2 regions of the Burkholderia torrens genome follow, and region 2 is predicted to be linked to the other one. Evidence: predicted binding sites of a transcription regulator. Region 2 holds the regulator's gene; the other holds the start of a gene.
The links. The regulator FliA, encoded in region 2, starts transcription of late flagellar genes. The targets are predictions, from matches to a motif close to CTAAAGTTTNNNNNNNNNNNGCCGNTA.
Positions count from the first base shown of each region.

Region 1 (5,344 bases), 400 kb from region 2:
AGCGCCGAAATCATCGCGTCGAGCGTCGAGAACACGTCGGAACCGCCGCTCGCCTGCGGCGCGGGCGAGACCGCGAACGTGTCGCCGGCGGCCGGCGTGCCCGACACGGCTACCGTCATCCCGCCGCCGAGCGAGATCGCCGAGCCCGCCGAATAGGCCTGCGCCGGCGTGGTGGTCGGCGGGCTGGCCGAGTTGTCGGTCACCGTGTAGGTCGGCGCCGCGGCCGTGCCGCCGAACGTGATCGAATACTGATGGCCGTTCGTCGCGATCGAAGGATTCGTCACCGTGACCGCGCCGATCGTGCCGGTGCCCGTGTTGCCCGCGCCGGCCGACGGCACCGGCGAGCTGCCGATCGTCGGCACCGACATGAAGACGGCCGCGCCCGTGTCGCCCTGCGACACGGTGCTCGAATCGGCGATCTGCACCTCGCGCGTCCCCGTGTCGCCGACATAGGTGACGCTGCCGTTCGCCGTCGTCGAAAACGGCGCCGCCGAATTCTTCGTGCCGGCGAACAGGTAGTTGCCCGCGCCGTCGTTGGTGTTCCCGAGCGTCATCAACTGGTCGCGGTAGCCCTGCAGCTGCGTCGCGAGCGCCGAGCGGTCGCTGTCGGACAGCGAACCGTCGCCGGCGCGCACGAGCAGCGTCTGCGCGCTCGTCAGCACGCCGCTGACGCTCTGCAGCGTCTGATCCTCGGCCTGCAGCGACGCGAGCGCCGCGTTCTGGTTGGTCGCGTACTGCGACAGCGTCGCCGACGTCATCGACAGCTGCACGGCCTGCGCCGCGCCGGCCGGGTTGTCGGCCGCCGTCTGCAGGCTTACGCCGCTCGAGATCTGCTGATACAGCTGCGCGAGCTGGGCCTGCTGGTCGTTCATTTGTGAAACGTTCAGCTGGAAGAACTGGGTGCTGGAAATCCGCATCGCCTCTATCCCTCGAATCCGGTCAGTTGAACAGGCCGAGCACGGTCTGGAACAGCGTCGCCGCCGTCTGGATCACCTTCGCGTTCGCCTGGTAAAGCTGCTGGTACTGCATCAGGTTGGCCGCTTCCTCGTTCTGGTTCACGCCCGACACCGACTGCTGCGCCTGGGTGATCTGGCCGACCAGCCCGGTCTGCGCGGCGCTCGACGATTTCAGCTGGGTCGTCGTGTTGCCGATGCCGTTCACGTAGCTCGCGTACGCGCCCGTGAGCGTCGCCGTGCCGTTGCCGAGCGCCTTCGCGTTGACCAGCTTCGACAGCGCGAGCGCGTTGGAGCCGTCGCTGGTGCCGCCCGCGTACGGCCCGATCGTGAACGAGTCGCCGGTCGCCGGTGCGCCGGACAGCGTGACGCTCACGCCGTTGAGCGCGCCCGCGGCCGTCCCCGACATCGTCATCGTCGCGCCGGCCGCCGGGTCGTACGGGACGGTGTCCGTCGGGCTGCCGATCGTGACCGACGTCGGCGGCGTGGTGCCGACCGTCACCGTGGTGCCGACCGGGAAGCCCGTCAGCGTCTTCGCCGTCGCGTCGTAGGTCAGCTTGGTCGTCGGCACCTGGTAGCCCGCGCTCACGCCGGCCAGCGTGATCTTGCCCGTGCCGGTGTTGGTGCCCGCCGCCGACGTGACGGCCGGCGACGCGGCCGCGATCGCCGACGCGCTCGTCGTCGCGAGGCCGAAGCCGTTCAGCACGCCGCGCGTCGGCAGCACGGTGAACTTGTCGCCGGCGCTCATCGAGCCGGACGGGGTCGAGAAATTCAGCCCGCCGAGCGAGACCGGCATCGGCCCCGCCTTCTGGTCGACCACCGCACCGCTCGCACGGTCGGTCAGCGTGTAGTTGGCGCCGTCGTAGGACAGCGTGTAGTCGCCCGTCGTCGGCTGCGACGCGTTCGCGAACGACACGGACAGCGACGCGTTGCCGGTGTTGCCCTGGTTCGAGTACACGGTCGGCGACGGCGTCGTGAACAGGTTGCCGCCCTTGTTGCCCGACAGGTCGATGCCGAGCGCGTTCTGCGCGTTGACCTGCGCGGCGAAGCTGGTCGCGATCGCGCCGAGCTGGGCCTGCGCGGGGTCGAGCGTCTGGCTGCGGAACGCGAGCAGGCCGCCGAGCGTGCCGCCCGACAGCGACGAATCGGGCAGCGCCTGGTTCGGCCCCTGCGGGTTCGCGCCGGCGATCCCCTGCGACACGACGGTCAGCTCGCTCGGATCCGACGGCGACGTGACGGCCGCGAGCTGGTAGCTCTTGTCGGCGACGACGAGCGGCTGGCCGCCCGACATGAACACGCTGTAGCCGCTGTCGTTGCGCACGACCTGGATGCCGGCGAGGCCCGACAGGTTCGACACCGCGAGGTCGCGCTGGTCCATCAGCTGGTTCGGCGGCTGCCCCTGGCTGCTCGCCGCCGCGATCTGCTGGTTCAGCTGTGCGATCTGCGTGGTGTACGTGTTGATCTGCGATACGGTGCTGGTGAGCTGCGTGTTCACGCTCTGGCGCAGCGCGTCGTACTGCTGGCCGGCCGCGTTGATCTGGTTGGCCAGCGTCTGCGCGTTGCTGATCGCGGTCTGACGCACCGACGGGTCGGACGCGTTGTTCGCGACGTTCTGCAGCCCGGTGAAGTAGCTCGTGATCCCGGTCGAGATCCCCGCCGTCGGGCTGCCGATGTAGTTGTTCAGCTGCGCGACGAGCGTGTACCACGTCGACAGCGCGCCGCCCTGCGTCTGCGCGGTGTTCAGCTGGTCGCTCAGGTACTGGCTGTACTGGCGCTGCACGGTGACGGTGCTCACGCCTTGCGGCATGTAACCGCTGCCCGTGTACTGGCCGCTCGTTTCGGCATAGACCGGCCGCTCGACCGAATAGCCGGGCGTCGCGGCGTTGCTGATGTTGTTGCCGGTCGTCGTGAGGCCCCAGAGCGCGGCATTCAGGCCGCTGACGCCGAGGTTCATGAGTGTGTTGGACATGCGCGATCCTGATGAGCCGGCCGCGCTGCGGCCGCCGGGTTGCGTGACTCCCGGTATAACGGCCGCCGATGGGAAAAATTGAGGAAAAAATGCACGCGCGACGCGCGAATGCGCGGCGCGGGCCGAGGCGTCCGGCAGGTGGCGCCGGCGGAGGGTCGCGAGGCGCGCCGGGCCAGGCCGGCGGCCGCGGGCGCGTCAGGCCCGCGCGAGCGAGCGGCGCTTCATTTCGAGTTGCGTGATCAGCCGCTGCAGCGTGTTTTCCGCGCTGCCCGGCAGCGACATGTAGCGGAAGCCGAGCTGGTAGCGCCGCGACCCGTTCGGCATCTGCGTCGAGCGCTGCGACACGAGCTGCAGGTCGAGCGACAGCTTGCCGTGACCGGTCAGCTCGAGCTCGACGTCCGGCAGCAGCGTGCCGACCTCGAGCGCCTCGACGCGTTCGTCGGCCGTGCGCAGCCCCACGCCGCCGAGCGACAGGTTGTGCACCTCGAACAGGAAGCTCTCGCCGTCCGGCAGCTTGCCGCGGCACAGGAATGGATCGACGATCGGCGCGTCGACGCGGAAATATTCACGGCGCTGGATGCAGACCAGCACGTCGGGGAAATCGGCGACGAACGCGGGCAGCCCCTCGTAGCGCGTCTCGCGCGGCGTACCCGTGGTGAATTCGACGCGCACGCCCTCCGGCGAGGCCGCGAACGTGCAGTGCGACGCGCCGAGGATGCCGGCGTTCTGCTCGGACAGCGCACCCCAGTCGAACGTGAACGTCCGCGCGCCGACATCGACCTCGAGCAGGCGCGTGACGAGCTGGCCGCCCGGATACTGGACGGTCAGGAAATCGCCGCGATTCACGAGGTTGCGCAGCTGCACGCCGATTTCCAGCGGATTGCGGCGGGCATAGTCGGGCCCGGAGTGGCCTGCATCCAGGCTGGGGTCCGTCGACGTTTCGATATTCATGGCTAGCCGGTCTTTCTTGTCATGGGCGCCCGGGCAACCGGTGCGCAGTAAAACCGGGCCAGATCACAGGCCCGGTCGCAGGTCTCTCACACTTAGCGGCAGTGCTGACCGAAAGTTTAGATCGAATTGGCGAATTTTTTCGCGCAAACGTTGAAACCGCGCGCGGCGGGCTGCCGGGCGCGGTCCTGAGGGGGGAAACGGATGGCGGCGGGCGCCAGCTTTCAGCGAAGCGGGCGCTGGCCGTCAGCCGATCTGCTGCATGATCGAGATCAGCTTTTTCGCGTAATTCGGGTCGGTCGCGTAGCCGGCCTTCTGCATCCCGTGCGCGAAGCCTTCGACGCTGCGGCTCGCGCTGAGCACGCCCGAGTAGCGTGGGTTGTTCTTCAGCAGGTTCGCGTAGTCGGTCATCGCGTGCTCGTACGAGTCGTACGCGCGGAACTTCGCGACCACGCGGCGCGGCGTGCCGTTCACGTATTCGGTCGTCAGCGCCGATACCGTGCGGCCCGTCCAGCTCTTGCTCGCCTTGATGCCGAACACGTTGTAGCTGGTCGAGCCGTCGGACGCGCGGATCTCGCGCTTGCCCCAGCCCGATTCGAGCGCGGCCTGGCCGACGATGAAGCGTGCCGGGATGCCGGTCGTCGCACTGGCCGCCTGCGCGGGGCCGGCGAGCCGGTCGACGAACGCGTCGGCGTCCTGCACGCCGCTCGCGCCCTTGACCGGCGGCGTCAGCGCGCTGCCGGCCGAGTAGCCGCGCGCACCGGCGAGCCCGCCGTTGTTCGCCGCGTTCGCATAGGCCTTCGCCATCGCGTTCATCGCGGCGAGGCTGCCTTCGTTGCCGGCCGTGCCAAGGCCGCCGGCACCCATGCCGCCCATGCCGCCTGCGCCGAGGTCGGCCGCGGTGTCGCTGCCCGTGCCCGCACCGGCGTTGCGCAGCAGCTGCTTCATCAGCGCGTCGGCGACGCCGATCCCGTGCTTCGACATCTGCTGCGCGAGCTGCTGGTCGAGCATCGACGTGTACATCTTCGACGTATGCGAATCGAACAGCCCGCCGTCCGGCGACGCGTCGCGCATGCTCTTGAGCATCATCTGCGTGAACATCGCGTCGAACTGGCCGGCGACCGCCTTCGCGCCGGCCTGCGGCGACTGCTTCGCCTGCGCGCGCAGCGCATCGAAACCCTGCACGTCGAGCGCGAAGCGCTGCGTGAGGTCGTTCGCGTTGGGGAGATTCGCCGCCATTTAGATCACCTCCAGGTCGGCGCGCAGCGCGCCGGCCGCCTTCATCGCCTGCAGGATCGACATCAGGTCCGCGGGCGTCGCGCCGAGCGTGTTCAGCGCCTTCACGACGTCGGCGAGGTTCGCGCCGGCCGTCACCATCTTCAGCGCGCCGTTGTCCTGCTTCAGCTGGATCTGCGACTGCTGCGCGACCACCGTCTGCCCGTTCGAGAACGGCCCCGGCTGCGACACCACCGGC
Region 1 is NZ_OZ480211.1:3,345,484-3,350,827, forward strand. It holds gene flgL (flagellar hook-associated protein FlgL) at 1-917, opposite strand, end outside; gene flgK (flagellar hook-associated protein FlgK) at 940-2,922, opposite strand; gene AC5LXX_RS15535 (flagellar brake protein) at 3,118-3,873, opposite strand; gene flgJ (flagellar assembly peptidoglycan hydrolase FlgJ) at 4,117-5,109, opposite strand; gene AC5LXX_RS15545 (flagellar basal body P-ring protein FlgI) at 5,110-5,344, opposite strand, start outside.
Region 1: flgK (flagellar hook-associated protein FlgK) is a predicted target of FliA. The motif match lies at 2,979-3,005, and genes of this name have one in related genera.

Region 2 (5,344 bases):
CGAGATGCAGGTGATGGGCCTCGACGCGAATCTGGAGCGCGTGCTGTCGCAGGCGCTCGCCACCGGCGCGAACCCGGGCCTCGAACCCGGCCTCGCGCACAACCTTCTGACCGGCACGCAGCAAGCGATGCTGCGTCAACAGAATCTCGGGCTGCCGCCCGTGCTGCTCGTGCAGCACGCGCTGCGCGCGATGCTCGCGCGTTTCCTGCGCCGCAGCCTGCCGCAATTGAAAGTGCTGTCGTATGCCGAAGTGCCGGACACACGCACGATCAAAGTCGTTAACGTCATCGGGGGTTCCGCTTGAACATTCGCAAATTCACCGGCGCAACGAGCCGCGACGCACTTCGTCTCGTGCGCGAGGCGCTCGGCGCCGACGCGGTCGTGCTGTCGAACCGCACGCTCGATGACGGCAGCGTCGAAATCGTTGCACTCGCCGATTCGGACCTGGCCGCGGTGACGCCGCCCGCCGCCCGCCCGCGTCTCGCCACGCCGCGCATGCCGGAATCCGTGCCGGCCGCCGCCGTGCCCGGCATCGTGTCGCGCCCCGGCGCCGCATCGGTGCGGCCGTCCGTCAATCCTTACGCCGCCGGCGAAGGCGGGCTGCCGGACGTGTTCTCGTCCGTGTTCGGCGCGAGTGCCGATGCGGACGACGCGCACGCGTACGCGCCGGCGATCGACGCGGATGCGCCGGTTGCGGACTCGCCGTCGATCACCGCACCCGCTGCCGGTATGCCCACCGCCGGTATGCCCGCCGCCGATACGCCGGCCGCCGGCGCATCGGAACCCGCACCGTGGCTGGTCGAGCACGCGAAGCGCCTGACGCAGCAGCGCGACGCGCTGATCGCACGCGCGCAGGCGCCGGCCGTGCCGCCCGCAAGCGCGCCCACGCCGCAGGCCGCCGCGCGCGCGACGCCGCCCGACTGGGCGCGCGACATCGTGCGCGACGCCGAACGCCGGATGCCGGCCGCCGCGACCCGCGCGCCCGACACGAGCGCCGCGTACGCGGCGAAGACGGCCGAGCGCACGCGCCTGTCCGCCGACGCGGCCGCTGCGGTGGCCGATGCGGTGAAGTCGCGCATCGAGCGGATCGTCAACGACACGGTGATGCAGGAACTCGGCGAACTGCGCGGCATGATGGAAGAGCAGTTCGACAGTCTGAAGTGGCATGACCGCCAGCGTCGCAGCGCCGTGCACGGCGCGCTGACGAAGCACCTGTTCGCGGCCGGCTTCTCCGCGCAGCTCGTGCGGATGCTGGTCGACAACCTGCCGTCCGGCGACGGCGCGCAGACCATCGAACAGGCTGCCGAATGGGCGCAGTCGGTGCTCGCGTCGAACCTGCCGGTGCTCGACAGCGAGGATGCGCTGATGGAGCGCGGCGGCGTGTTCGCGCTGATGGGGCCGACGGGCGTCGGCAAGACGACGACCACCGCGAAGCTGGCCGCGCGCTGCGTGATGCGCTTCGGCGCGAGCAAGGTCGCGCTGCTGACCACCGACAGCTACCGGATCGGCGGCCACGAGCAGCTGCGCATCTTCGGCAAGATCCTCGGCGTGCCGGTGCACGCGGTGAAGGATGCGGGCGATCTCGCGCTCGCGCTGTCCGAGCTGCGCAACAAGCACATCGTGCTGATCGACACGATCGGCATGAGCCAGCGCGACCGCGCGGTGTCCGACCAGATCGCGATGCTGCACGGCGCGAACGCGCCGGTGCAGCGCCTGCTGCTGCTCAACGCGACGAGCCACGGCGACACGCTCAACGAAGTCGTGCAGGCATACCGCAGCGCGGGCGAGCACCCTGACCTGGCCGGCTGCATCCTCACGAAGCTCGACGAGGCGACCCACCTCGGCGGCGTGCTCGACACGGTGATCCGCTACAAGCTGCCGGTCCACTACGTGTCGACCGGCCAGAAGGTGCCGGAGAACCTGTACGTCGCCTCGACCAAATTCCTGCTGAAGAGCGCGTTCTGTGTGCCGCGCGACGGTTCCCCCTTCGTGCCGCAAGACGAGGACATGCCGACGCTGCTTTCCGCACTGACCGCACGTTCCACCGCCGAGCTGCACGAGGTGCGATTTGGATAAACGGATCATCGACCAGGCCGAAGGGCTGCGGCGCCTGCTGGCCGGACGCGCGTCGCGCATCGTCGCGGTGACGGGCGGGCCGGCGGGTGTCGGCTGCACGTCCACCGTCGTGAACCTGGCCACGGCGCTTGCGTCGCTCGGCAAGGACGTGCTCGTCGTCGACGAACGCGCCGACGTGCATTCGGCCAGCGCGACGCTGGCGGGCGCGTGGCTGCGCGACGGCGAACGCACGCGGGTGGCCGCCGGCTTCGGCCTGTGCGCGGCCGCGCGGCTCGCGCGCGCCGGCTACGGCGACGCGCAGCTGAGCGATTTCATCGACGGCCCGGCCGACATCGTGCTGGTCGACACGCAGCTCGGCGCCGACGGCGCGTTCTCGGCGCTCGCACGCGAGGCGCACGACGTGCTGGTCGTCACGCGCGTCGCCGCGCAGGCGATCACCGAGGCGTACGCGTGCATGAAGCGGCTGCATTTCGCGCACGCGTTCGCGCAGTTCCGCGTGCTGACCAATCACGTCGGCAGCCACGCGGACGCGAAGACGGCGTTCGACAACCTCGCGGGCGTCGCGAGCCGCTACCTGACCGTGTCGATCGCCGACGCGGGCTGCGTGAGCGCCGATCCGCTCGTCGAGCATGCGCGCGAACTGACGCATGCGGTGGTCGACGCGTTCCCGTCGTCGCCGGCCGCGCGCGATTACCGGCAGATTGCCGCCGACCTGCTGTACTGGCCGATGCGCCCGCGTTCGGGCGCGGGGCGCGCGGTCCACGCGGGCGGCAAGCCGTCGTACGAGGCGGGCGCGGCACACGCCGCGTGAGCGCCACCGCAAGGAGAGAGCCATGATGTACAACGCTCAAGGAAAGATGTCCCAGGCCGACGTGCTCGCGCAATATGCGCCGCTGGTGCGCCGCCTCGGGCTGCAGCTCGTCGCGAAGATGCCGGCGAGCGTCGACCTCGACGACCTGATCCAGGCCGGCATGATCGGCCTGATGGACGCGGCCGGCCGCTACAAGGAAGACCAGGGCGCGCAGTTCGAGACCTACGCGACGCAGCGCATCCGCGGCGCGATGCTCGACGAGCTGCGCAGCAACGACTGGCTGCCGCGCAGCATGCGCAAGACGTCGCGCGAGGTCGAGCACGCGGTGCACCAGGTCGAGCAGCATCTCGGCCGCTCGGCGAGCGAGACCGAGATCGCCGAGCACCTGAAGATGCCGCTCGACGAATACCAGGGGATGCTGCAGGACCTGCACGGCAGCCAGCTCATCTACTACGAGGATTTCGACCGCGCGGCCGACGACGAGCCGTTTCTCGACCGCTATCGCGTCGATCACGCCGATCCGCTGTCCGCGCTGCTCGACGAGCACCTGCGCGAGGCGCTCGTCGAGGCGATCGAGCGGCTGCCGGAGCGCGAGAAGCTGCTGATGTCGCTTTACTACGAACGGGGTCTGAATCTGCGCGAGATCGGTGCGGTGCTCGAGGTGAGCGAGTCGCGCGTGTGCCAGCTGCACAGCCAGGCCGTCGCGCGCCTGCGCGCGCGGCTGCGCGAACAGGCCTGGGTCGGCGCGGAGTCCTGACCCTTTCAGGGCGGCCACGCGCGCCGACGCCGCGCGCGGGTATCGTGCTCGCGCATTCTGCGCGCCGATTTGCTACAATCCCCTCCGTTTTCCGAGGAGCGTTGCGACGGACATCCTTGTCCGCCAGGCTCGGAAGGCTTCACCAAGCAGCCGTGCGGCACGCATTTCGCGACCGTCGCGCCGGCCCCGCTTCCTGAACGGCGCTCACGTCACCAATCTAGAAACTTTTTAGAAAGGAGGGCGTGATGAACGCCATTATCGATTCCAAGGCTTCCCACGATTACGTCGTCGCCGACATGGCGCTGGCCGGCTGGGGCCGCAAGGAACTCAACATCGCCGAGACCGAAATGCCGGGCCTCGTGCAGATCCGCGACGAATACAAGGCACAGCAGCCGCTGAAGGGCGCGCGCATTGCCGGTTCGCTGCACATGACGATCCAGACGGGCGTGCTGATCGAGACGCTGAAGGCGCTCGGCGCGGACGTCCGCTGGGCGTCGTGCAACATCTTCTCGACGCAGGACCACGCGGCGGCCGCGATCGTCGAAGCCGGTACGCCGGTGTTCGCGTTCAAGGGCGAGTCGCTCGACGAGTACTGGGAATTCTCGCACCGCATCTTCGAATGGCCGAACGGCGAATTCGCGAACATGATCCTGGACGACGGCGGCGATGCGACGCTGCTGCTGATCCTCGGCGCGAAGGCCGAGAAGGACCGTTCGGTGATCGCGAAGCCGACCAACGAGGAAGAAGTCGCGCTGTACAAGTCGATCGCTGCGCACCTCGACATCGACGCGACCTGGTACTCGAAGCGCCTCGCGCACATCAAGGGCGTGACCGAAGAAACCACGACCGGCGTGCACCGCCTGTACCAGATGGAAAAGGACGGCCGCCTGCCGTTCCCGGCGTTCAACGTGAACGATTCGGTCACGAAGTCGAAGTTCGACAACCTGTACGGCTGCCGTGAATCGCTGGTCGACGGCATCAAGCGCGCGACCGACGTGATGATTGCGGGCAAGGTCGCGGTCGTCGCGGGCTACGGCGACGTGGGCAAGGGCTGCGCGCAGTCGCTGCGCGGCCTTGGCGCGACCGTGTGGGTCACCGAAATCGATCCGATCTGCGCACTGCAGGCGGCGATGGAAGGCTACCGCGTCGTGACGATGGAATACGCGGCCGACAAGGCCGACATCTTCGTGACGGCCACCGGCAACTACCACGTGATCAACCACGATCACATGAAGGCGATGCGCCACAACGCGATCGTCTGCAACATCGGCCACTTCGATTCGGAAATCGACGTTGCGTCGACGCGCCAGTACCAGTGGGAAAACATCAAGCCGCAGGTCGACCACATCATCTTCCCGGACGGCAAGCGCGTGATCCTGCTGGCGGAAGGCCGCCTCGTGAACCTCGGCTGCGCGACCGGCCACCCGTCGTTCGTGATGTCGAACTCGTTCGCGAACCAGACGCTCGCGCAGATCGAGCTGTTCGTGCGCGGCAACGAGTACGAGAACAAGGTGTACGTGCTGCCGAAGCATCTCGATGAAAAGGTCGCGCGCCTGCACCTCGCGCGCATCGGCGCGAACCTGTCCGTGCTGTCGGACGAGCAGGCTTCGTACATCGGCGTGCAGAAGGACGGCCCGTTCAAGCCGAACCACTACCGCTATTGATGCGCGGCCGCCGCCGCACCGTGCGCGCTCGTTGCG
Region 2 is NZ_OZ480211.1:231,135-236,478, forward strand. It holds gene flhA (flagellar biosynthesis protein FlhA) at 1-304, shown strand, start outside; gene flhF (flagellar biosynthesis GTPase FlhF) at 301-2,076, shown strand; gene AC5LXX_RS00990 (MinD/ParA family ATP-binding protein) at 2,069-2,887, shown strand; gene AC5LXX_RS00995 (RNA polymerase sigma factor FliA) at 2,910-3,644, shown strand; S-adenosyl-L-homocysteine riboswitch at 3,732-3,857, shown strand; gene ahcY (adenosylhomocysteinase) at 3,890-5,308, shown strand.